DNA from 2 places in the Microbulbifer sp. YPW1 genome. Region 2 is predicted to be linked to the other one. Evidence: predicted binding sites of a transcription regulator. Region 2 holds the regulator's gene; the other holds the start of a gene.
The links. Region 2 encodes PhoB, which activates phosphate uptake and scavenging genes when phosphate is short. Its sites were predicted from a motif close to TGTCATAAANNTGTAACA; they were not measured.
Positions count from the first base shown of each region.

Region 1: the regulator PhoB is predicted to act here: its motif matches at 3,571-3,588, upstream of ppk1 (polyphosphate kinase 1).

Region 1 covers NZ_CP055157.1:695,254-705,890, forward strand. Annotated here, with positions in the region: gene HUW35_RS03015 (AraC family transcriptional regulator) at 1-784, shown strand, start outside; gene HUW35_RS03020 (hypothetical protein) at 821-1,351, shown strand; gene ppk1 (polyphosphate kinase 1) at 1,374-3,443, opposite strand; gene HUW35_RS03030 (Ppx/GppA phosphatase family protein) at 3,598-5,088, shown strand; gene HUW35_RS03035 (YdiU family protein) at 5,096-6,586, shown strand; gene HUW35_RS03040 (endo-1,4-beta-xylanase) at 6,952-8,154, opposite strand; gene HUW35_RS03045 (glycoside-pentoside-hexuronide (GPH):cation symporter) at 8,431-9,831, shown strand; gene HUW35_RS03050 (glycoside hydrolase family 43 protein) at 9,857-10,637, shown strand, end outside.
Region 2 covers NZ_CP055157.1:1,633,987-1,644,623, reverse strand. Annotated here, with positions in the region: gene HUW35_RS06955 (hydrogen peroxide-inducible genes activator) at 1-855, shown strand, start outside; gene recG (ATP-dependent DNA helicase RecG) at 852-2,945, shown strand; gene HUW35_RS06945 (hypothetical protein) at 3,148-3,831, shown strand; gene HUW35_RS06940 (hypothetical protein) at 4,101-4,781, shown strand; gene HUW35_RS06935 (dicarboxylate/amino acid:cation symporter) at 4,874-6,184, opposite strand; gene HUW35_RS06930 (chorismate lyase) at 6,370-6,945, shown strand; gene ubiA (4-hydroxybenzoate octaprenyltransferase) at 6,964-7,845, shown strand; gene phoB (phosphate regulon transcriptional regulator PhoB) at 7,977-8,681, shown strand; gene phoR (phosphate regulon sensor histidine kinase PhoR) at 8,917-10,230, shown strand; gene traF (conjugal transfer protein TraF) at 10,307-10,637, opposite strand, start outside.

The DNA.
Region 1 (10,637 bases), 940 kb from region 2:
GGGCTTTATGCTGGGGTGCAGCCCGAGCCTGAAGGAAGTCGCGGAATCCTTTCGTCGCTATATGGTTACCGTGCAGCCGTTCTACGCACTGCATGCCGGTCGTTCAAACTCCTATCTGGACAAGGGCAATCGGGTAGTGGAACCGATCAATTACGCCACCTCCCAGGACGCAGACCCGGTACTGAAAGATTTCCTGCGACAGTTCCGCCTGGTCACTACCCTGCGCATCTGGGACAGCTGTGGCAACAAATCGGTCGCCGATCCCGACATCCACGTACGCCTGGATCTGCCACAGCCATCCAGCTACGGCTACTACGATCAGCTGCCCTGCCAATCCCTGGAATTCGGGCATACTGAGTCGAGCATTTCCGGCAGTATCGAACTGGTGTTCAAGCGCTTTCGTCCATTGCGGCTGCGCACTTACGAACATTTACAGCGGGAGTGTGAACAGGAGCTGGAACGTTTCGCCGAACGCTTCAGTTTCGCCGAGCGGGTACGCTGGCATATGCGCTCGCACTTTACCCCGGAACTCGAGCTGAACCAGGTGGCAGAGCAGTTGCAGATTGCTCCGCGCAATCTCTCACGACGGCTGTCTGCGGAGGGGGAGACATTTCGCAAACTGCTGCACGAGATCCGCATGGAAATCGCCGTGCACCATCTGCGTCAATCCTGCCTTGCGGTGGAAGAGATTGCCGACTATACGGGTTTTTCCTGCGCTTCCAGCCTGCGCCGTGCGGTGAAAAACTGGAGCGGCAAAACCGCCAATGAGCTGCGTATTGGCTGACGCCGGAGAATCAGCGGCTATAGTTAGGGAAGCGGTTTGGTACCGATGGAGGTAGAAGTGCGGTATTTCGGCTGTGATGCCCTGTGCGCCGGTGTGGCAATGTGGAGCCTGGCAATGACCGGCTGTGGCTACCTGCCCAGCGAGATGGAGCCAGACCCGAAAGCCGGCAAATCCAAGTCGCCCGCGGCGGCCGCCGGCGTGAGCATCCACGCTGCCAGCTGCGAGACCCGCGCCAAGGGCTACAAAATCCTGTCCTTCGACGATCTCTACCAGTTCACCGACGACCCGCACCATCCATTCCAGCCCGCTCCCAATCTGCCCGCCAAGTACGACGTACGCGCCTATGTGTGGGGATACGACAACTGCCTGGAAAAAGGCAGATGTGAGCACGGGGATTACTACTGGCTGATCAAGCGAGGACCGGAGGGGGACTTCAGTACCTGGGTGGTGACCCCGCAGTTCCCCCGCATCACTATCGAGTCCCGCTGCAAGAATGACCTGAAGGTGGGCCAGCGCTATCGCTTCTCCTTCGATGACGGCAAGCTGGTGGGATTCAGTAAAAACTGACCGACACCAGCCCTGGCCCCTGTCACAATTCGCGCTTCTTCAGAAAGCGATAGATCGCATCCTGCGAACGCACATCGCGCTTGCTATTGCGGTTGGCGATACGCCCGTTGCTCTGGTCCGCGTCCAGCACCCGCGCTTTCTGATTGTCCTGCCACTGCAGTTCCAGAATTTCCATCACCGTTTCCCGGTGCTCGGCCCGCAGCAGCGGGAAGGTAACCTCCACCCGGTGATCCAGATTGCGGGTCATCAAATCTGCCGATGACAGATAGACCTGCTCGTTGCCGCCGTTGTGAAACGCATACACCCGCGCATGCTCCAGATACTTGTCCACCAGGCTGATGACTTTGAAATTGTCCGAGAGCCCCTTGGTCTGGCACAACAGCGCACACATACTGCGCACGATAATCCGCACCTGAACCCCGGCGGCACCGGCGCGGTACAGATGCTGGATGATTTCCGAATCCACCAGGTTGTTGCACTTGATGAAAATCTCCGCCGGCTTCCCTGCGGTTGCCGCAATAATCTCCCGATCGATACACGCCAGCAGGTTCGGGCGGTTGGTATAGGGCGACATCCAGATATGGTGATATTCCGGCTGCAAGTGTGGCTGCTGGATAAAGTCGAATACCCGGTACGCATCTTCCCCCAGCTTTGCATCACTCGAGAGCAGGCTGAAATCACAGTAAAACCGCGCGGTGCTCTCGTTGAAGTTGCCGGTGCCCAGGTGGCTGTAGTAGCGATCGCGCCCGTTTTCTTCGCGCGCGATGGAAATCAGCTTGCAGTGGACCTTCAGCCCGGGCACCCCGTAGATGACATTGACGCCCGCATCACTCAGCTCGTTTGACCAGTGAATATTGGCCTGTTCGTCAAAGCGCGCCTGCAATTCCACCACCGCAGTCACCTGCTTCTGGTTGCGGACCGCATTGATCAGCGCCGCAACCACCCGCGAGTTCTGCGCCACCCGGTAGAGGTTGATGCGTATCTCGCGCACCTTGGGGTCGATCGCCGCCGAGGCGAGCAGCTTGGTAATCACCCGGAAGTCGTGATACGGGTAATAGCACAGGCGGTCGCCCTCCCGCAGCCAGTCGAAAATATTGGCGCTGTCCGGCAGGGTGGGCAGGGGATCAATATTGCGATAGGTGTGCCGCTTGCTATCCGCAGGAAAGCTCATGAAGTCCTTGGAGTTGTGGTAGCGACCACCGGGTGTGTAACTGTCATAGCGTCCCATCTTCAGCTTCTTTTTGATCAGCTGCAGTAGTGCTTCCGGCATGGTGGAGTCGTAAACCAGCCGCACCGGTTCGGCCTGTTTACGTTTCTTCAGGGACTTTGCCACCCGGTCGACAATATTCTGGGTAACGTGCTCCCCCAGCTCGAGTTCTGCATCGCGACTGATTTTGAAGGTGTAGGCGGCGGCGTTTTCGATGGGCAGTACATTGCGGAACACATCCACCAGACAGGCGCGGATCACATTGTCGAGTACGATGTAGACCTTCTCATGCCGCTTTTCCCGGTGAGGAATGGCGACAAATCGCGGCAGGATATCCGTGGGCAATTCCAGCCCGGCAAAGCGCAGCCCCCCATCCTCGAGTTCCAGATAGATACCGAAGTAAATACTCGCTTCATTGAGCAGCGGCATGGTATCCCGGTCATCGATAAAAAACGGCTCCAGCTCCGGCAATACCTCGCCGTGGAAATACTCCTCCACGTAGGCGCGCTGATTGTCGGTGAGCTGTCGTTCATTGATGACGTGGATATTGTTCTGCCCCAGGTCCTTCAGCACCTTGGTATAGGCGTGGCCGAAGCGCGCCTGCAGGCGCAGTACCTTTTCATTGATATGGCCGAGCAGGTCGGAAAAGCGCTCCTTTTTCTTGCTCCCCTTGGCAAAAGTGGCCAGTCGCCGTACATCCGCCACCCGTACCCGGTAGAATTCATCCAGATTGTTGGAGAAGATGCCAAGAAAGCGCACCCGTTCAATGATGGGCACACTCTCGTCTTCCACTTCCTGCAGTACGCGGGCGTTGAAGGAAAGCCAGCTCAGCTCCTTGGGATACAGGGGAATGTCTTTTGCCATACTCTCTACAGCATTCTCCATGGAAAGCGGCTCCGTACGATTCTGGTCCGAACGGAACAGGCCTGTTGGCAGAGCAAAATTATTCGGTTTCAAGCTGATAAGCGCTCTCAAAAGCCATAGGTGATGACTGCACAGTTTGCTACATTTTTGTTACGAGAATTTGACAACGATTAACATGACAGCCGATAACGCCGCTGACACCGGCCACGAACGCTACGCCGCACTCGATCTGGGCTCCAACAGTTTCCACCTGCTGCTGGCTGAATTTCGCGATCAACGGATGGTGCGCCTGCATACCGACCGCGCCATGGTGCGCCTGGCCGAGGGGCTCGACAATGAGCGCAATCTGGCACCGGACGTCGCCGAGCGTGCACTGGAGGCCCTGCGCCGGTTCGCCCCAGTGATCCGGGAACTGCCGCTGGACAATGTGCGGGTGGTAGGCACCAATACCCTGCGCGCCGCCAGCACCCGTGCCGATGGATTCCTCGAGGCAGCGGAATCCATTCTCGGCGCCCCAATCGAAATCATTTCCGGCATCGAGGAAGCGCGCCTGATTTATTCCGGCGTGATGGCCGCGGCAGAGGGAACGCCAAGCCTGCGCTGTGTGATCGACATCGGCGGCGGCTCCACGGAACTGGTGCGCGGCGTGGAAACACCCAAGTTGCTGCAAAGTGTCAGTATGGGCTGCGTGGCCTTCAATCGCCGCTTTTTTGACAGCGGAAAAATCGATGCAGGCAAGCGCAACAATTTTGTGCGCGCCCGTCGCGCCGCCCAGGCGGAGCTACAGGAACTCCAGCATATGGCGGACGATGCGCTGGTGATGGGGGCATCCGGTACCGTCAAATCCGTATCGCGGGTACTGAACGACGGCGAGCTGCTGCCGATCCTGCGCGACGATCTGGAAAAGCTCGCAGACAAGGTGGCCAACTGCAAGACCGTCGACGCCATCGACCTGCCCCATCTCGAGCCGCAACGGCGCCCGGTGTTTGCCGCCGGCCTCGCCATACTGCACGGTATTTTCCGCGAGCTGGATATCCAGCAGATGCATATCTCCCCCTATGCCATTCGCGAGGGCATCGTGCACGACCTCGCCGGCCGCGCCGCCGGTGGCGACCGCCGCGCCGATACCGTGGCGACCCTGATGGAGCACGGAGAAATCGATCCCGAGCAGGCGAGGCGGGTCGCGAATACCGCGCTGCAATTTCTCGGCCAGTTGAACCCTTATTCACAGGTTGCCCAGCGCCGCCTGCTGCACTGGGCGGCAGACCTGCACGAGATCGGTCTGGCTCTTTCCCACAGTAGCTTTCGCAAACTGGGGGCATACATGATCGAGCACGCGGATATGGCCGGATTCAGCAAAAGCGAACAGGAAAACCTGGCCTATCTGGTGCGCAATCAGCGCGGGGATATCAAGGCGATCAAAGAGCACTACGGTTTCCACCCCGGTAGCGAACTGCTACTGTGCCTGCGTCTTGCCTGCATCGTGCACCGGGATCATGTGGACCGCAGTATCGATGGCCTGAACCTGTCGGTGGATGGCCCCGGCTACCGTCTTGAGGTCCCGGAAGACTGGATGTACCAGCATCCGGCCATCGAGGACCTGCTGGAACTGGAAGTAGAATGCTGGGAAGACAAAAACATCAAACTGACCGTACAACAGACCTAGGCCCCCCGTGAGTAAACCCGCCACCAGCGCAACGCCCCTCAGTAAACTACACCTGCAGCATCACTTCGCCGACCTGGGCGCGGTGTTCGGCACTCCCACCGCGCCCACACCGCTGCAGAATCCGCACACCATTCATGTAAATAAATCGGTGATGGCTTTGCTGGGCATGGATCCCGGCGAAGCGGAGCACCCGGAGTGGGCCCTGCTGACCACTGGTGGCCAGCTTTTTCCCGGCAGCAAACCATTCGCGATGAAATATACCGGACACCAGTTCGGCGGTTACAACCCGGACCTGGGCGACGGCCGCGCGTTGTTGCTTGGGGAAATAGAACGCGATGGCGAACGCTGGGAACTGCACCTGAAGGGCGCAGGTAAAACCCCCTACTCCCGCTTTGGCGACGGCCGCGCGGTGTTGCGCTCGACCATTCGCGAATATCTGGCCGGGGAGGCACTGACCGCACTGGGTATCCGCAGTACCCGCGCACTGTCGATTGCAGGCAGTGACGAGCCGGTTGCGCGGGAAAAAATGGAAACCGGTGCGGCGCTGATTCGCGTGGCGCGCAGTCATGTGCGCTTCGGACATTTTGAATACCTGTTTTATACCCGTCAGCTGGAGGCCCAGAAAAAACTGGTCGATTTTTTGTGTGAGCAGTTTTTGCCGGAAGTGTGTGACCAGGCTACGGAGGTCCAGGCTGAGGCTCTGTTGCGGTATACCGTAGAGCGCAGTGCGGAGCTGGCGGCGGGGTGGCAGTCTGTGGGGTTCGCCCACGGTGTGTTGAATACGGACAACATGTCGATCATCGGTGATACGTTCGACTTCGGTCCTTACGGTTTCCTCGACGACTACGAGCCGGGCTTTATCTGCAACCACTCGGACCACACCGGTCGCTATGCCTTTGATGCACAGCCGGGGGTAGTGTTGTGGAACCTGAATGCGCTGGCACACGCCTTTTCCTCGCTGCTGGATACGGAGACGCTGAAGGATTGTCTGGGGAAATTCCAGCCGCTGCTGATCGACTACTACGCGGGGTTGATGCGGGCCAAGCTGGGACTGGCGGTGGAGGACGATGGGGATCAGCAGTTGTGCGCGGACCTGTTGCAGTTGATGGAGCAGGGGCGTGTGGATTATTCACTGTTTTTCCGCGCCCTCAGTCACTATGCCGGTGAGCGTCCGGCTGCCGCGCTGGAGGCGCTGGTTGCGCCGGCACAGCACCAGGCGCTCGCAGATTGGTTGCGACGCTACGACCAGCGGTTGCAAAAGGAATCCCGCTCTGCCCAGGAACGCAGTCGGGCGATGCTGGCAACGAATCCGAAATTTGTTCTGCGGAATTACCTGGCGCAACGGGTGATTGAAGCGGCGGAAGCCGGGGACTACCAGCCTCTGGCGACCTTATTTGACTTGCTGCAGTCACCGTTTGAGGAACATCCGGGATTTGAAGACTGGGCGGCGGCGCCTTCGGATTCAGGGAAGCATTTGCCTATCAGTTGCTCGTCTTAGGTCTTCCTGATCTTTGATTACTAGCTAGGTTACGGGGCACATTTTATTGGTGTCAGGTGGCGGCGGCGCACTGGGGATCTGTTTTTGAAACCGTCATGAATACATCCCTGTAGGCTGCGTCGGAAACATCCCCCAGCACTCCACCTTAATTTTAAATACCGTTACTTCGTTAGCGTTATTTCAAGCCGTCCTTGGCTAAATAATATTCCAGGCTATTCGCTAAGGCCTCGCTAGCAGGTACAACCTTCCCAGACCGTATGCGGCCCGGAAGGCCGCATACGAGCCCCCATGGATGGGTTCACGGCGTGTCTGGGAAGGTTGTACCTGCTGGCGAGGCCGCCACAGCTGCAGTTCAGCGCTCTTGGTCAACCCCGCTGAGTGCCAGATTTCAGACCAGCTACGGAGTAATAAGCCTGCTTGGGCTGCCCCTCTCGATCAAAAATCAGCGGATAGTTGGTGCGCCCTACCACGGGCCAGTCGTTCTTCCAGGACTCGCCATCGGTGGTTCCCCACAAAGAAACCCGGCGAATTTTGTCCCGGTGCTTCAGGAACAGCTTGAACAGAGACTCGTAGCGGAATGCCAGTTCATCGGCGACCTTTTGCGGCAGGGCTTCGGGGAACGGATTGAGCTCATCGGAATATTCGAAATTGGTGGATATCTCCGCGCCCATATAATCGTACGCCTTGGGCAGCACATCCACATCCAGCTCGGTGATATGCACATCCAGCCCGGCCGCAGCGATCGCCTCGATACTCGCCTCCAGTTCCGCCAGGGCCGGATCATCCAGGTGTACATGGGCCTGCATACCAACGCCATCTACCGGCATTCCTTTGCGGCGGAACCTGGTGATCTGCTCCAGTGCAAAGTCGCGCTTTGCCGGCAGGTGCATGCTGTAGTCGTTGTAGAGTAGCTCCGCGTTGGCATCTGCCTCCCGGGCGAGGTGGAAGGCACGGGCAAAGTAGCCCTCCCCCAGGGTGTTGTACCAGTGACTCTTTCGCCACTCGCCACTATCGGTAACCGCCTCGTTGACCACATCCCACGCCTGGATTTTCCCATGATAGCGATCCGTCAGTGTGGCAATGTGGTCCTCCATGGTTTTTTGCACCTCGGCTGCCGGGCGCAATCTACCGTGCTGGTCGACAAACACCGATTCCGGCATCTGAGAATGCCACACCAGGGTGTGACCGATGGTGTACATCTTGTGGCGCTGGCCGAAATCCACGAAGTGATCCGCCCGCTGCCAATCCCAGGTCTCCGCCTGTGGATGGATTTCCTCCCACTTCATGGCATTTTCCGCAGTGATCGCACTGAACTCACGGGCGACCAAGGCTTCAGTGTCGGGGTTCTGGGCCAGCAGCGTGGTATTGGACAGGGCCGTGCCAAGCTTGAAATCACCGGCGAAGAGCCCCGCCAGACCACCGGCCTGCACAGTGCCAGATGTGGTCCCGGCCAGTAGCCGGGTGGGCATGGCAGCACCGCTCACCAGGCCCAGCGCCGCTGTCGAGAGGACTCTGCGCAGGAACTGCCGTCTGTAGCGATTCATCGCCGGATTAATAGTTTGCTTCATGTTTCTCATCCTCTGCTTTATTGTTGTTCTGGAGCCTGACTGGGCAATTTTTGACCACTCCATACAGAAGCGTCCACGGGGGCTAAAACGCTAGACAGCCCGGGCGCCTGTGTTATAGTCAACAAGACTATTATGAATGTCCGGCGAAAGCCACTGGTTCGCCACAAGTTGACCAAAAGAAAAACAACAGCAAATAACAGCGCTGGCACGGAGCGATCCGCAGACCGGGGCAGATCCATATAGCGGTGGATAACAATAAAAACCTGAGAGAAAACCATGCAATCGTCAGCAATCAGCATCCGTGAAAAAATCGGCTACGGCCTTGGTGATACCGCCAGCAATATCGTATTCCAGGTGGTAATCAACTTCCTGCTGGTGTTTTACACCGATGTATTCGGGATTTCAGCGGCCGCAGCAGGCACCCTGTTACTGGTGGTACGTATCTTCGACGGCATCACTGATCCCCTGGTCGGCGGCATGGCAGACCGGACCCGCACTCGCTGGGGCCGCTACCGTCCCTACCTGTTATTGATGGCACTGCCCTATGCAGGCCTCGCTGTGCTGGCATTCACTACCCCGGACTTGGGGGAGAACGGCAAGCTGGTGTACGCCTATATCACCTACACCCTGCTGATGACCGTCTATACCGCGATCAATATTCCCTACTCTGCTCTCGGCGGCGTGATTACCGAAGATACCACCGAGCGCGCCTCCATCCAGTCCTACCGTTTCGCCATGGCCATGGTAGGTGGCGCACTGGTTTCAGCGCTGACCCTGCCGCTGGTCAGCCTGCTGGGCCAGGGGGACAAGGCCTTCGGCTACCAGATGGCGATGGCAGTGATGGCGGCGATCGCCGCGCTGTGCTTCTTTATCTGCTTCTGGTCCACCCGCGAGCGGGTGCAGCCGGAGGCCGACGAAAATGGCAGTGATCAGTTTCAGTTGAAGAGTTTCGCCGGGGATTTTTTCAACCTGTTCCGCAACAGCCAGTGGGCCATTATTGCCGCGGCAACGTTTTTCCTTTTGGTGCTGGTGGCCATGCGCGGCGCAGTCACTCCCTTCTATGTGACCTACTACTTCCAGTCCGAGAGCCTGGTGAGCATGTTTGTGACCCTGCCCATGCTGGCTGGGGTCGCAGGTGCGGTGAGCACCAACTTCCTGACCAAGCGTTTCTGCAAGGTTCAGCTGTTTAACTGGGCCATGATCGGCGTGATCGTGACCCACGCGGCTCTGCTGCCCCTGGGGCGCGACCAGGTGTACCTGGCGCTGGCACTGGCCATGGCCGCCAACTACGTGCACATGATTGCGATTCCCCTGGTGTTTTCCATGGTGCCCGACACGGTCGACTGGTTTGCGCAGAAAGGCCACCCGAAAAAAATGGCCATGGCCTATTCCGGTCACCTGATGGCACTGAAGCTCGGGCTGGCCTTCGGCGGCGCCAGCGCCGGCTGGCTGCTGGGATACTTCGACTACGTTCCCAACGCTGAGCAGAGCGAACGTACCCTCACTGGCATCGTGCTGATTTATGCAGCGGGCCCGGTGATCTGCACTTTGATCACCATGGCGATTTTCCGTCGCTACCGCCTGAGTAACGCCTACATCGCCCGAAGCGCAAACGATGCGCAAACAGCAGACGAAGGACCTACCCCTCCCGAGACTGCCTCCGCGGCTTCCCATTGAACCTGATTGTAGAAGTAAGGACGTGATGAACAATCCAATTCTGAAAGGCTTCAACCCAGATCCCTCCATCGTTCGGGTGGGTGACGACTACTACATCGCCACTTCCACCTTCGAGTGGTATCCCGGTGTGCAAATTCACCACTCGAAGGATCTGGTGAACTGGCGCCTGGTAAGCCGTCCGCTCAACCGGGCGGCACTGCTGGACATGCGTGGCAACCCGGATTCCTGCGGTGTCTGGGCGCCCTGCCTGTCTTATAGCGACGGCCTGTTTTATCTGGTGTATACCGATGTAAAACGCTTCAATGGCAGTTTCAAAGACGCGCACAATTACATTACCACTTGCGAAACCATCGACGGCGAGTGGAGTGATCCGGTGTACATCAACAGCAGTGGTTTCGATCCCTCCCTGTTCCACGATGACGACGGCCGCAAATGGTTTATGAACATGGTGTGGGACCACCGCACTGGCAAAAACCCGTTCGGCGGTATCCTGCTGCAGGAATACGATCCTGTAGAGAAGAAGCTGGTGGGGCCGATCACCAATATTTTCCGCGGCACCGAAGCGGGCCTGACGGAGGCCGCGCATATCTATCGCCGAAACGGCTATTACTACCTGCTCACCGCCGAGGGCGGCACCGGCTACGAGCACCGCATGACCTTTGCCCGCTCAAAAAACATCGAAGGTCCCTATGAGGTGGACCCGCAGGGCTATTTCCTGACCTCTGTGGATAATCCGGATCTGGTTCTGCAGCGCTCCGGCCACGGCGATATCGTGGAAACCCCGCAGGGCGAGATATTTGCGGTAC
Region 2 (10,637 bases):
CGCTGCTTTGTAAGTCAGCCGACGTTGTCCATCGCCGTCAAGAAACTGGAAAAAGAACTCGGCGTGGCGCTGTTCGAGCGTTCCAAAACCCGGGTTCAGGCCACGCCGCTGGGGGAACGCATCGTGGCCCAGGCGCAGCTGGTGCTGGAACAGTCGGCGGCGATCAAGGACATCGCCAGCGCCGGCAAGGACCAGCTCAGCAGTCCGCTGTCGGTGGGTGCAATTTTCACCATCGGCCCCTATCTGTTTCCGCACTTCATCCCGCAGCTGCAGCAGCTGGCACCACAGATGCCGCTGTTTGTTGAAGAAGGCTACACCTCCACGTTGCGCGCCCGCCTGCGCAAGGGCGAACTGGACGCGGTGATTATCGCACTGCCGTTTACCGAACCGGATGTGGTCACCCAGCCGCTGTACGATGAGCCCTTTGTGGTGCTGATGCCATCCGACCACCCCCTGGCCAAATTCGACGCCCTGTCCCCGGAGCAGCTGTGCGAGGACAATGTGCTGCTGCTCGGTGAAGGCCACTGTTTCCGCGACCAGGTTCTGGAAGCCTGCCCGCAGCTGCAACAGTCGATCGAGAAGGAGTCCGGCAACGGACATATCCGCACCGCCGCCGATGGCAGCTCACTCGAAACCCTGCGCCATATGGTGGCCTCGCGCCTCGGCATCACTGTATTGCCGCTGTCTGCGGCGGCCGCGTCCCAGTACGCTACCGGTGTACTGGTAACCCGCCCGTTTGTGGCGCCGGCCCCGCAACGCACCGTGGCCCTGGCCTGGCGCGCCAGCTTTCCGCGACACCGCGCCATCGATATGCTGCGCGACGCCATCAACCAGTGCCAATTGAAGAGTCCGTGAATCGACCGCAGAAACCGCTGGCCGAAATTCCGGTGACTGCCCTCAAAGGGGTGGGCGCCAAGCTGGCGGAAACCCTCGCCAAACTGCACATCAGCTCCCTCCAGGATCTGCTGTTCCACCTGCCCGCCCGCTACCAGGACCGCACCCGCGTGGTGCCCCTGGCGGGACTGCGTCCCGGTATGGATGCGGTAATCGAGGGCGAGGTACGCGCCGCCGACGTGGTATTCGGGCGCCGCCGCAGCCTCGCGGTGCGCCTGCAAGACACCACCGGCAGCGTCATGCTGCGCTTTTTCCACTTCACCGCCGCGCAGAAAAGTCGCCTGGCGCCGGGCACCCGGGTGCGCTGTTACGGCGAGGCCCGCCGGGGCAGTGCGGGCGTGGAACTTTATCACCCGGAAACCGAGATTCTGGGGGAGGATATTTCTCCCACCGCGGAAACCCTGACGCCTATTTACCCGCTTACCGAAGGCCTGGGCCAGGGCCGCCTGCGCGCACTGATCGGCCAAGGCCTCGATTGGCTGGCACAGGGCACAGTGACCGAATTGCTGCCCGCGGAGCTGCTGCCGAGCGCCCTGCAGATGCCTCTGGCGGGCGCACTGATGTACCTGCACCAGCCACCCGCCGACGCGGACCTGGAACAACTGGGAGAGGGCCAGCATCCGGCCCAGCAACGCCTGGCGCTGGAGGAGCTGCTCGCCCACCATCTTAGCCTGCTGGAACTGCGGCGTACCGCCTCCCGTGTCGCGGCTCCACCGCTTGCGCCCAACGCTGCACTGGAGCGGGACTTTAGCGCCCGCCTGCCATTCAGCCCCACCAATGCACAGCAGAGAGTGGGTAAGGAGATCGCGACAGATCTCGCGGGGTCCCGCCCGATGATGCGTCTTTTGCAGGGTGATGTGGGTGCAGGCAAAACTCTGGTCGCGGCGCGGGCAGCGCTGCAGGCCATCGGCGCCGGATACCAGTGCGCGGTCATGGCCCCCACGGAAATCCTCGCCGAACAACACCGCATCAATTTCTGCGGCTGGCTGGAGCCCCTCGGTATCACCGTGGCCTGGCTCACCGGCAGCATGAAGGCCGCGGAGCGCCGCGCGCAGCTGGCGGCGATTGAAAGCGGCGACGCCCAGCTGGTAGTGGGCACGCACGCACTGTTCCAGGAAGGCGTGACCTTCCACCGGCTGGCGCTGGTGATCATCGACGAACAGCACCGTTTCGGTGTGCGCCAGCGACTGCAGCTGCGCGAGAAAGGCGCGGCGGAGGGAAGCATCCGTACCCAGCCACACCAGCTGATCATGACCGCGACCCCGATCCCGCGCACTCTGGCCATGTCTGCGTTCGCTGACCTGGACTGTTCGGTAATCGACGAATTGCCTCCCGGGCGTCAACCCATCAATACCGTGGCCATCTCCAACGAGCGCCGTTTCGATGTGATGGAGCGGGTACAGGGGGCCGTGGCCGAAGGGCGCCAGGCCTACTGGGTGTGCACCCTGATCGAGGAGTCGGAAACCCTGCAGGCACAGGCCGCGGAATCCACTGCCGAGGAACTGGCGGAATCCCTCGAGGGTGTGCGTGTGGCACTGGTGCACGGGCGCATGAAGCCCGACGCCAAGGACCTGGTAATGAAAGCTTTCAAGGCCGGCGAGGTCGACCTGCTGGTGGCCACCACGGTGATCGAGGTGGGGGTCGATGTCCCCAACGCCAGCCTGATGATCATCGAGAACCCCGAACGGCTCGGCCTCGCCCAGCTGCATCAGTTAAGAGGGCGCGTCGGCAGAGGCAGTATCGCCAGCCACTGTGTGCTGATGTACAGCACGCCGCTGTCTGTCAACGGTCGTGCGCGGCTGCAGGCGCTGCGCAGCCATGCAGATGGCTTTGCCATCGCCGAGGAGGACCTGCGCCTGCGGGGGCCAGGTGAGATTCTGGGCACCCGTCAGACCGGTGAGATCCAGCACCGCATCGCCGACCTGCAACGGGATGCGCACCTGTTGCCGCAGGTACAGAAAATCGCTGCAGCGCCACAGCTGGGCGCCGACGCCCGCGCCGCTCTCGTGCGCCGCTGGCTGCACAACAAACCCCGCTTCGCCGAGGCCTGAGCGACTCGCACACCCCATCCGTGGAATCCAACGCACAAAATGCGAACTAGCGCTCGCTCTGCCCGTGCGCCACTCGATAGCCAGACCGATTAGTCATTTCTGGTCACCAATAATTTTGCACTCCCGTGCCAGCAGTGGCAGCCTCAATAAAAAGGGCTTATCGAGCCCGTCAACTCCCGACCACCAGTACGGGAAATACCGGATGATCCACTTGCACACATACATGAAGCGCTCTGTAGCCGCGATCGCCCTGCTGCTTGGCAGCCCCGCGTGGGGCCAAGGTTTTTTTGGCGGCGGCGACGAGCCCACCCCGCATATCACCATTGCCCACACCAAGGTCGCCGCGGAAATTCCCACTCCGCTGCAAGGCAATGATTTCGATGCGCTGCTCGCCCAGGCCACCTCCGGCGAAGGCCTCAGCGACGTGCGCGAAAAAGCCATTGGTGTCTTCAGCGAACAACTGCGTTTCAAACTGGATTCTGCGCTGCGCGAATTCTTTGCCGATGAAGAAGTAGCGCTGATTACCGACAATAATTCCCTCACCCTGCACAACAGCATCGACATCTCCGTGGTCAAGCAGCTGAGCGGCCTCAAAAACCGCGGCGACTTCGAGGTGGAGAAGGGCAACCTGAGTGCAAGCGGCGACTACCACTTCAGCCTGAATACGCCGAGTGGCCTGGTGCTGAAACAAAAGCGGCTGGATATCGCGGATCTCAACCTGAAAGGCAAATACGAAATCAAGACACCATTGGGAAGCGGTGAAGCCGAAGACAACACCGAGGAACAGCTGCAGAAAATGGTCGACGTACTGGTGGCACGTATCATCGACCGTATCGAGGACGATCTGGAAGCAGACAGCCTGCGCGAACTCGCCAAGGGGGGCTGATCAAGCCCCCACTTCATTTACCCGCCATCTCTCCGCCTGCTCCCCGATCCCTTTCACCTAACCCTTCTTACTGCAGCCTGCAAATTCCCGCCGAGATCCAAATCACAAAACCGACTACTACTGACGCACAAGTCACGGAAATTTTTTGCTCTCTGCACCGATAAGTGGCAGCCTGTGACGGTTATCGCATAAATAAAGAGCGAATCCATTCGCCAATTTACAAATAGCAAACAGCTTCCCGGCATAAAAATCAAAACAGGGAGAGATGCATGAGAACCCAAGGACTCCGCAGGTTGGCGCTCGCCAGTCTGTTCACTATTGGCCTGTCCACGCCGGCCGCCGCCCAGAATGGCTTCTGGGGCGGAGACACAACCACGCCCAGCCTGGCCATTGCCCCCACGGATATCCGGATAGATGTGCCCATGCCAGGCTCCAGTGGCGACCTGCAGCTAATGCTGGCCCAGGCCGGTAAAGGCGGCGGTCTTGCCGAGCTAAAACAACAGGCGGTACGCAAATACACCCAGCACCTGCACAGCGAACTCGCGCGCGAGCTGTACGAGTACCTCGAGGACGAAGAAGTCCCACTGGTTGTGGAAGAGGGCGTGTTGAGCCTGCAAAACTCCCTGAATCTGCGGGTCATCAAGCATCTCAGTGCCATGACGCCGAAAAAAGATTACGACCTTGAGAAGGGCAATATGGCCCTCTCCGGTGAGTTTCGCTACACCCTGAAAAACCGCAACGGCACCGCTTTGCGCGAGCAGCGCATCGACATCGATGAGCTCGACATATCCAGCAAATACATGGTGCGCACATACCACGACGGACGCGCAGGAGAAGACAGTACCGAGGAAGCCATCAAGGACGCCCTCAGCGAACTGGCGGAAGAACTGGTGGAATCCATGGAGGACAACCTGGAGGCAGATGAACTGCGGGATATGGCAGCGCTTTAATCCCCGATTTTCCAGGCCACAAACAGAAAGGGCGAGCCGCACCGCGACTCGCCCTTTTTATTTAAGCCCGGGTGAACTATTCGCGAGTGGCCTCAAGACGTCGCGGTGCCGTCCCGCCCGTCCGCGACCACACTGTTGTAGTTGTCATCGTTGAAGGTGCTCTCATTCAGCGCGCCCTCACTCTTCGCCACAATGGTACTCACCACGGAATCACCGGTGATGTTCACCGCCGTGCGCACCATGTCCAGCAGCCGATCCACACCCATCACAATGGCAATACCCTCAAGCGGCAGGCCAACCTGCTGCAGCACCATTGCCAGCATGATCAGGCCAACTCCGGGCACACCGGCGGTGCCGATGGAGGCGAGGGTGGCGGTCAGGATGACCGTCAGGTAGCCCATCAGGCCGATATCGATCCCGTACAGCTGGGAAATAAATACCGTCGCCACCCCCTGCATGATCGCAGTGCCATCCATATTGATGGTTGCGCCAAGAGGTACGGTAAACGAGGCCACCTTGTTATCCACACCCAGACGCTTTTCCACCGTCTGCAGGGTAACCGGGATAGTGGCCGCGGAAGATGCGGTACTGAAGGCAAACACCATCGCCGGGCGCATTTTCTTGATCAGCTTCAGCGGACTCAGGCCCGAAAGCAGCTTCAGCAGCAATGGATAGACCCCGAGCGCATGCAGCAACAGCGCCAGCAACACCACGCCGAAGTATTTCGCCAGCTGTGGAATCGCATCAAAGCCGAGCTGCGCAATCTTGGTCGCCAGCAGGGCAAACACCCCGTAAGGCGCAAACACCATCAGCACCCCGACCATGCGCAGGATGACTTCGTTGAGGTCATTGAAGAAGCCGGCGATACGCTGTCCCGGCTTGCCGCTGCGGGAAATCGCGTAACCCATAAGCAGGGCAAACACGATGATCTGCAGCATATTGCCTTTGGCCATCGCATCCACCGGGTTGGTCGGGAAGATGTTGACGATCACTTCAGACAGCGACGGCGACGCCTTGGGTTCAAAGCTCGCATCCCCGGCCAGGTGTTCCATGCCAACCCCCGGCTGGATCGCCAGCGCCAGCACCAGCGCGAGGGTGATCGCTGCTGCGGTAGTGAGCAGATACAGCAACAGGGTTTTGCCGGCGAGCACACCCACACGGCTGCCTTCAGACAGCGCACAGGCACCGCAGATCAGGGAAACCAGAACCAGCGGCACCACCATCAGCTTCAGCGAAGCGATGAAAATCCGTCCGACGATATCGAACAGGCCATTGGTCAGGTAGTTGTTGATAAAACCGGTTATCCCGGGCCCCAGCACCTGGCTGGTATTGAGAAGATTGCTTATCAGGCCAACCGCGATCCCCGCAATCATGGCCAGAACGATTTTTTTGGTAAGCCCCATGGTCCGTCCTGTTACTTCGGCGATCGCCGATTATTTATTGTCGATAAAAACTCAGCGCACTCATACAAAGTGCGGCAAACAGACCGCCACTATATCGGCAGGCTGAAAGCGGAGCAAAATCTGGACCATTTCCCCAGGCCGTCGGTCGGTTACAATGGCGCTTTTGAGCTTGCGCGGAGTCAGCGTTGTTCCACTCCCCCTTTGAAGCCGTCGGTGACTGGCACCCACAGCCCCTCGAGAGCCTGCACGGACACACGCCTCCGGAGCACCTGCTGCCGTGGCTGCTGCACCCCGGCTCACTCACCGCTGCGCTCAAGCAGTTGAGCAACGGTGAGTTTAGCGTGCAGATCCTGAGTCAGGGCTGGCAGCAGCCACAACTGGAGGAGCGCCGCGCCCTCAATCTGCGCGAGAGGACCCGTGCCCTGGTGCGCGAAGTCCTGCTCTACGGCAGCGACGAGCAGCCTTGGGTATACGCCCGCAGTGTGCTCCCCGAACGCACCCTGGCGGGCAAATCCCGCTACCTACGCAGCCTGGACAACCGCCCCCTGGGGGAACTCCTGTTCAGCCAACCGGACATTCGCCGCGGTCCCATCGTACTCAACCGTCTGGCGCGCAACCCGCGCAGCCAGCAGCCCGAGCTGGACTCACTGGAGAACACCGCCTGGGGCCGCCGCTCCACCTTTTGGCTGCACGATAAACCCCTGCTGGTTGCAGAGACTTTCCTGAGCAGTTTCAATCCCCACAAACCGCCCATGACCTGAATAACGGACGAGAAACCCATGATCAGCCAACAGATCCAGCAGCGCTGGCCCGCCGCCCTCCCGTACTGGCAGCTCGCCCGCCTGGACAGGCCCATCGGCTCCCTGCTGCTTCTGTGGCCCACCTGGTGGGCACTGTGGATTGCCGCCGGCGGCTGGCCCGGTATCCATCTGTTTGCGGTGTTCACCCTCGGGGTCATTCTTACCCGCGCGGCGGGATGCGCGGTCAACGACTTTGCAGACCGCAACATCGACGGTCATGTAAAGCGCACCAATCAGCGCCCCCTGGCCACCGGGGCTGCGACGCCCAAAGGGGCGCTGCTGCTGTTTGCCGGCCTGATGCTACTGGCCTTCCTGCTGGTACTCACCACCAACAAGCTCACCATTTTGCTGTCATTACCTGCACTCGCGCTGGCGTTCTGCTATCCGTTTGCCAAGCGCTATACCCACCTGCCGCAGGTGGTGCTGGGGGCGGCGTTCAGTATGGGCATTCCGATGGCGTTTGCCGCCGCTACCAATAAGGTACCGGCGGTCGCCTGGCTGCTCTTCACCGCCAACCTGCTGTGGACGGTTGCCTACGATACGTTTTACGCCATGGTGGACCGGGACGATGACCTCAAGATCGGGGTGAAATCCACGGCGATCCTGTTCGGCGATATGGACAAGGTGATGACCGCCAGCCTGCAGGTGATGGTGGTGCTGGCTCTGGTGATGCTGGGTAGCCGGGCGGAATTGGGTGCACTGTACTACTGCGGAGTGGCAGCGGCGGCGGGACTCTTCGGCTACCAGCAATGGCTGGTGCAGAATCGGGAACGGGGCAACTGCTTCAAGGCATTTTTGAACAACAACTGGGTCGGCGCAGCGGTATTTTCCGGGATTTTCCTCCACTTTCTCGTCAATTGAACCCGGTGTTTTCCCGCAGATTCGTGATCGTTGGGCACTTGTCATATATTTGTCATTAAAGTGACGTTAAATGGCCACTCTAAGGAATGTCAGTTGGATGACACACTCACCAGTTAGGGTACGGCAGGCAGATGCACAACAAGACGATTCTCATAGTCGACGACGAGGCCCCGGTACGGGACATGTTGCGAATTGCCCTGGAGATGGCGGATTACCGCTGTCTCGAGGCAGAAAATGCCCAGGCGGCACACGCGCTGGTAATCGATGAGAAGCCGGACCTGATCCTGCTCGACTGGATGCTGCCGGATGTTTCCGGGGTGGAACTGGCGCGGCGCCTGAAGCGGGATGAACTGACGTCTTCGCTGCCGATCATCATGCTGACGGCGAAGGGCGAGGAGGATCACAAGATCAAGGCGCTGGAGACGGGTGCAGATGATTACATCACCAAGCCGTTTTCTCCCCGCGAACTGGTGGCGCGCCTGAAGGCGGTGTTGCGCCGGGCGGGTCCGAGTACGCCGGAAGAGCCGCTGACCGCCGGCGGCCTGGTGCTGGACCCGATCAGTCACCGGGTGACGATCAATGGCAACCCGGTGGACATGGGGCCGACGGAGTTTCGCCTGCTGACCTTCTTCCTGTCTCATCAGGAGCGCGCCTATACCCGCACCCAGTTGCTGGACCACGTGTGGGGTGGCAACGTGTATGTAGAGGAGCGCACCGTGGACGTACACATCCGCCGCCTGCGCAAGGCACTCACCATCGATGGCCACGAGCGCTATATCCAGACTGTGCGCGGCACCGGCTACCGCTTTTCTGTACAGACCGTGGAAAGGGTGTAATCCTACCGTCCTTGAAAAATTTGGGTTTCCAATGTGAATGCCCGGTGGCGGCGGAGCACCGGGTGCGGGTTTTCAGGACCGCAGTGAATACATCCCTGTACGCTTCGTCGGCGACATCCGTGTCGCCGGCGATCCTGAAAACCCGCACCCGGCACTCCGCCTTCGCTTAGAGTCCTGCGCATTACCGATTTCAGTATTGCCCCGACTCCTCACTCAAAAAGATGGCCCAACCATCATGCTCGATCGCAGTATTGGCGAGTTCTCGCGTTTTATCGTCATCGCCCTCGGCACCACCATTTTCGGTTTTTCTACCGGCCACTGGTGGCTGGCGCTCTGTGCCGGCCTCTCTGTCTACCTGTTCTGGCTACTGTGGCAGCAGAGCCAGTTCGACCGCTGGCTGTCCAACGGACGACGCGGCCCCGCGCCCACCAGTTTCGGTGTGTGGGGCGATATCTCCGACGATTTCTACCGGCTGCAACGCCGCCATCGCAAAGAAAAGCAGAAGCTGCACTCGATGCTGCGCCGGGTACAGGACAGTACCAGTGCACTGCGCGAGGGCATTGTGGCGCTCGAGGACGAGGGCAACCTGGCCTGGTGGAACCCGGCGGCGGGCGAGATGCTGCGTCTGCAGGGGGACGATGCCGGACAGCCGCTGGTCAACTTTGTCCGCGATCCGCGTTTTGTGGAGCACATGTACCAGCGCATGCTGGAACAGAACAACAAGACCCAGGAGCCGATCACACTGCCGGCACCGGGGGATGACTCCCGAATCCTGCAAATGGAAGTCACCCGCTTCGGCCAGGACGAGGCGCTAGTGATCGTGCGCGACGTGACCCGGCTACACAATCTCGAGCAGATGCGGCGGGATTTTGTGGCGAATGTTTCCCACGAGTTGCGCACGCCGCTGACGGTGATCGCGGGTTACCTGGAGACCCTGCAGGCCAGTGGCCAGGCGCCGCGCAACTGGGAGCGGCCGCTGGGGCAGATGAGTGAACAGACGGTGCGCATGACCAGCCTGGTGAACGATCTGTTGCTGCTGGCGCGGCTGGAGACTTCGGAGCGCGACAGCGGTCGCGACCGGGTGTCGCCGCGGGAGCTGATGGAGCGGGTGGCGAGTGAGGCGCGCTCGCTGAGTGGTGAGCGCCATGAAATTTCGGTGCACTGCGACGAGGACTGCACGATTACCGGCGACGCCGGCGAGCTGCACAGTGCCTTTGCCAATCTGGCATTCAACGCGGTGAAGTACAGCCCCGATGGCGGGCCCATCGAGCTGCGCTGGAAAGTGGATTCCGCGGGCGGCCATTTTTCGGTGAAGGATTCCGGTATCGGGATAGACCCGTTGCATATCCCGCGCCTGACCGAGCGCTTCTACCGGGTAGATGCCGGCCGCTCCCGCGAGAGCGGTGGCACCGGGCTCGGTCTCGCCATCGTCAAGCACGTGCTGCTGCGCCACAGCGCGAATATGAGCGTAACCAGCGTTCCCGGCCGCGGCAGTACCTTTACCCTGAATTTTCCCAAGCAGAAGCTGACTCTCGCCAGTTCCGCCTGATCACGCAGGGATAAAACACAGCAGATAAAAATGGGGCCAACAGGCCCCTTTTTTATTGGCAAGCGGATCGGTGTCTTTACAGATCCAGCCCGAACTGTAGCGCGGCACCCAGGGTGTCGTCAGACGACTTGATCGCCGACAGGTGGAACTGCACCACGTTGAACGGCGAAAAGCCGATACCGGCGGTAATCGCACCGTCGTAGGTACCCTTGAGGTCGTGGCGATAGCCAATACGCAGCTGAGCCCAGTCGAACAGATCCGCTTCCGCGCCCACGCGGGCGATCTGCATTTCGCCCGCGCCGTCAAACAGCTCGACGGAATTCAGATCGAGATCGGCAAGCAGGGTAAAGACCTCACCGGTATAGCCGAGACCTGCGGTCAACTGCGGTTCGAGCTGGATCTCCACA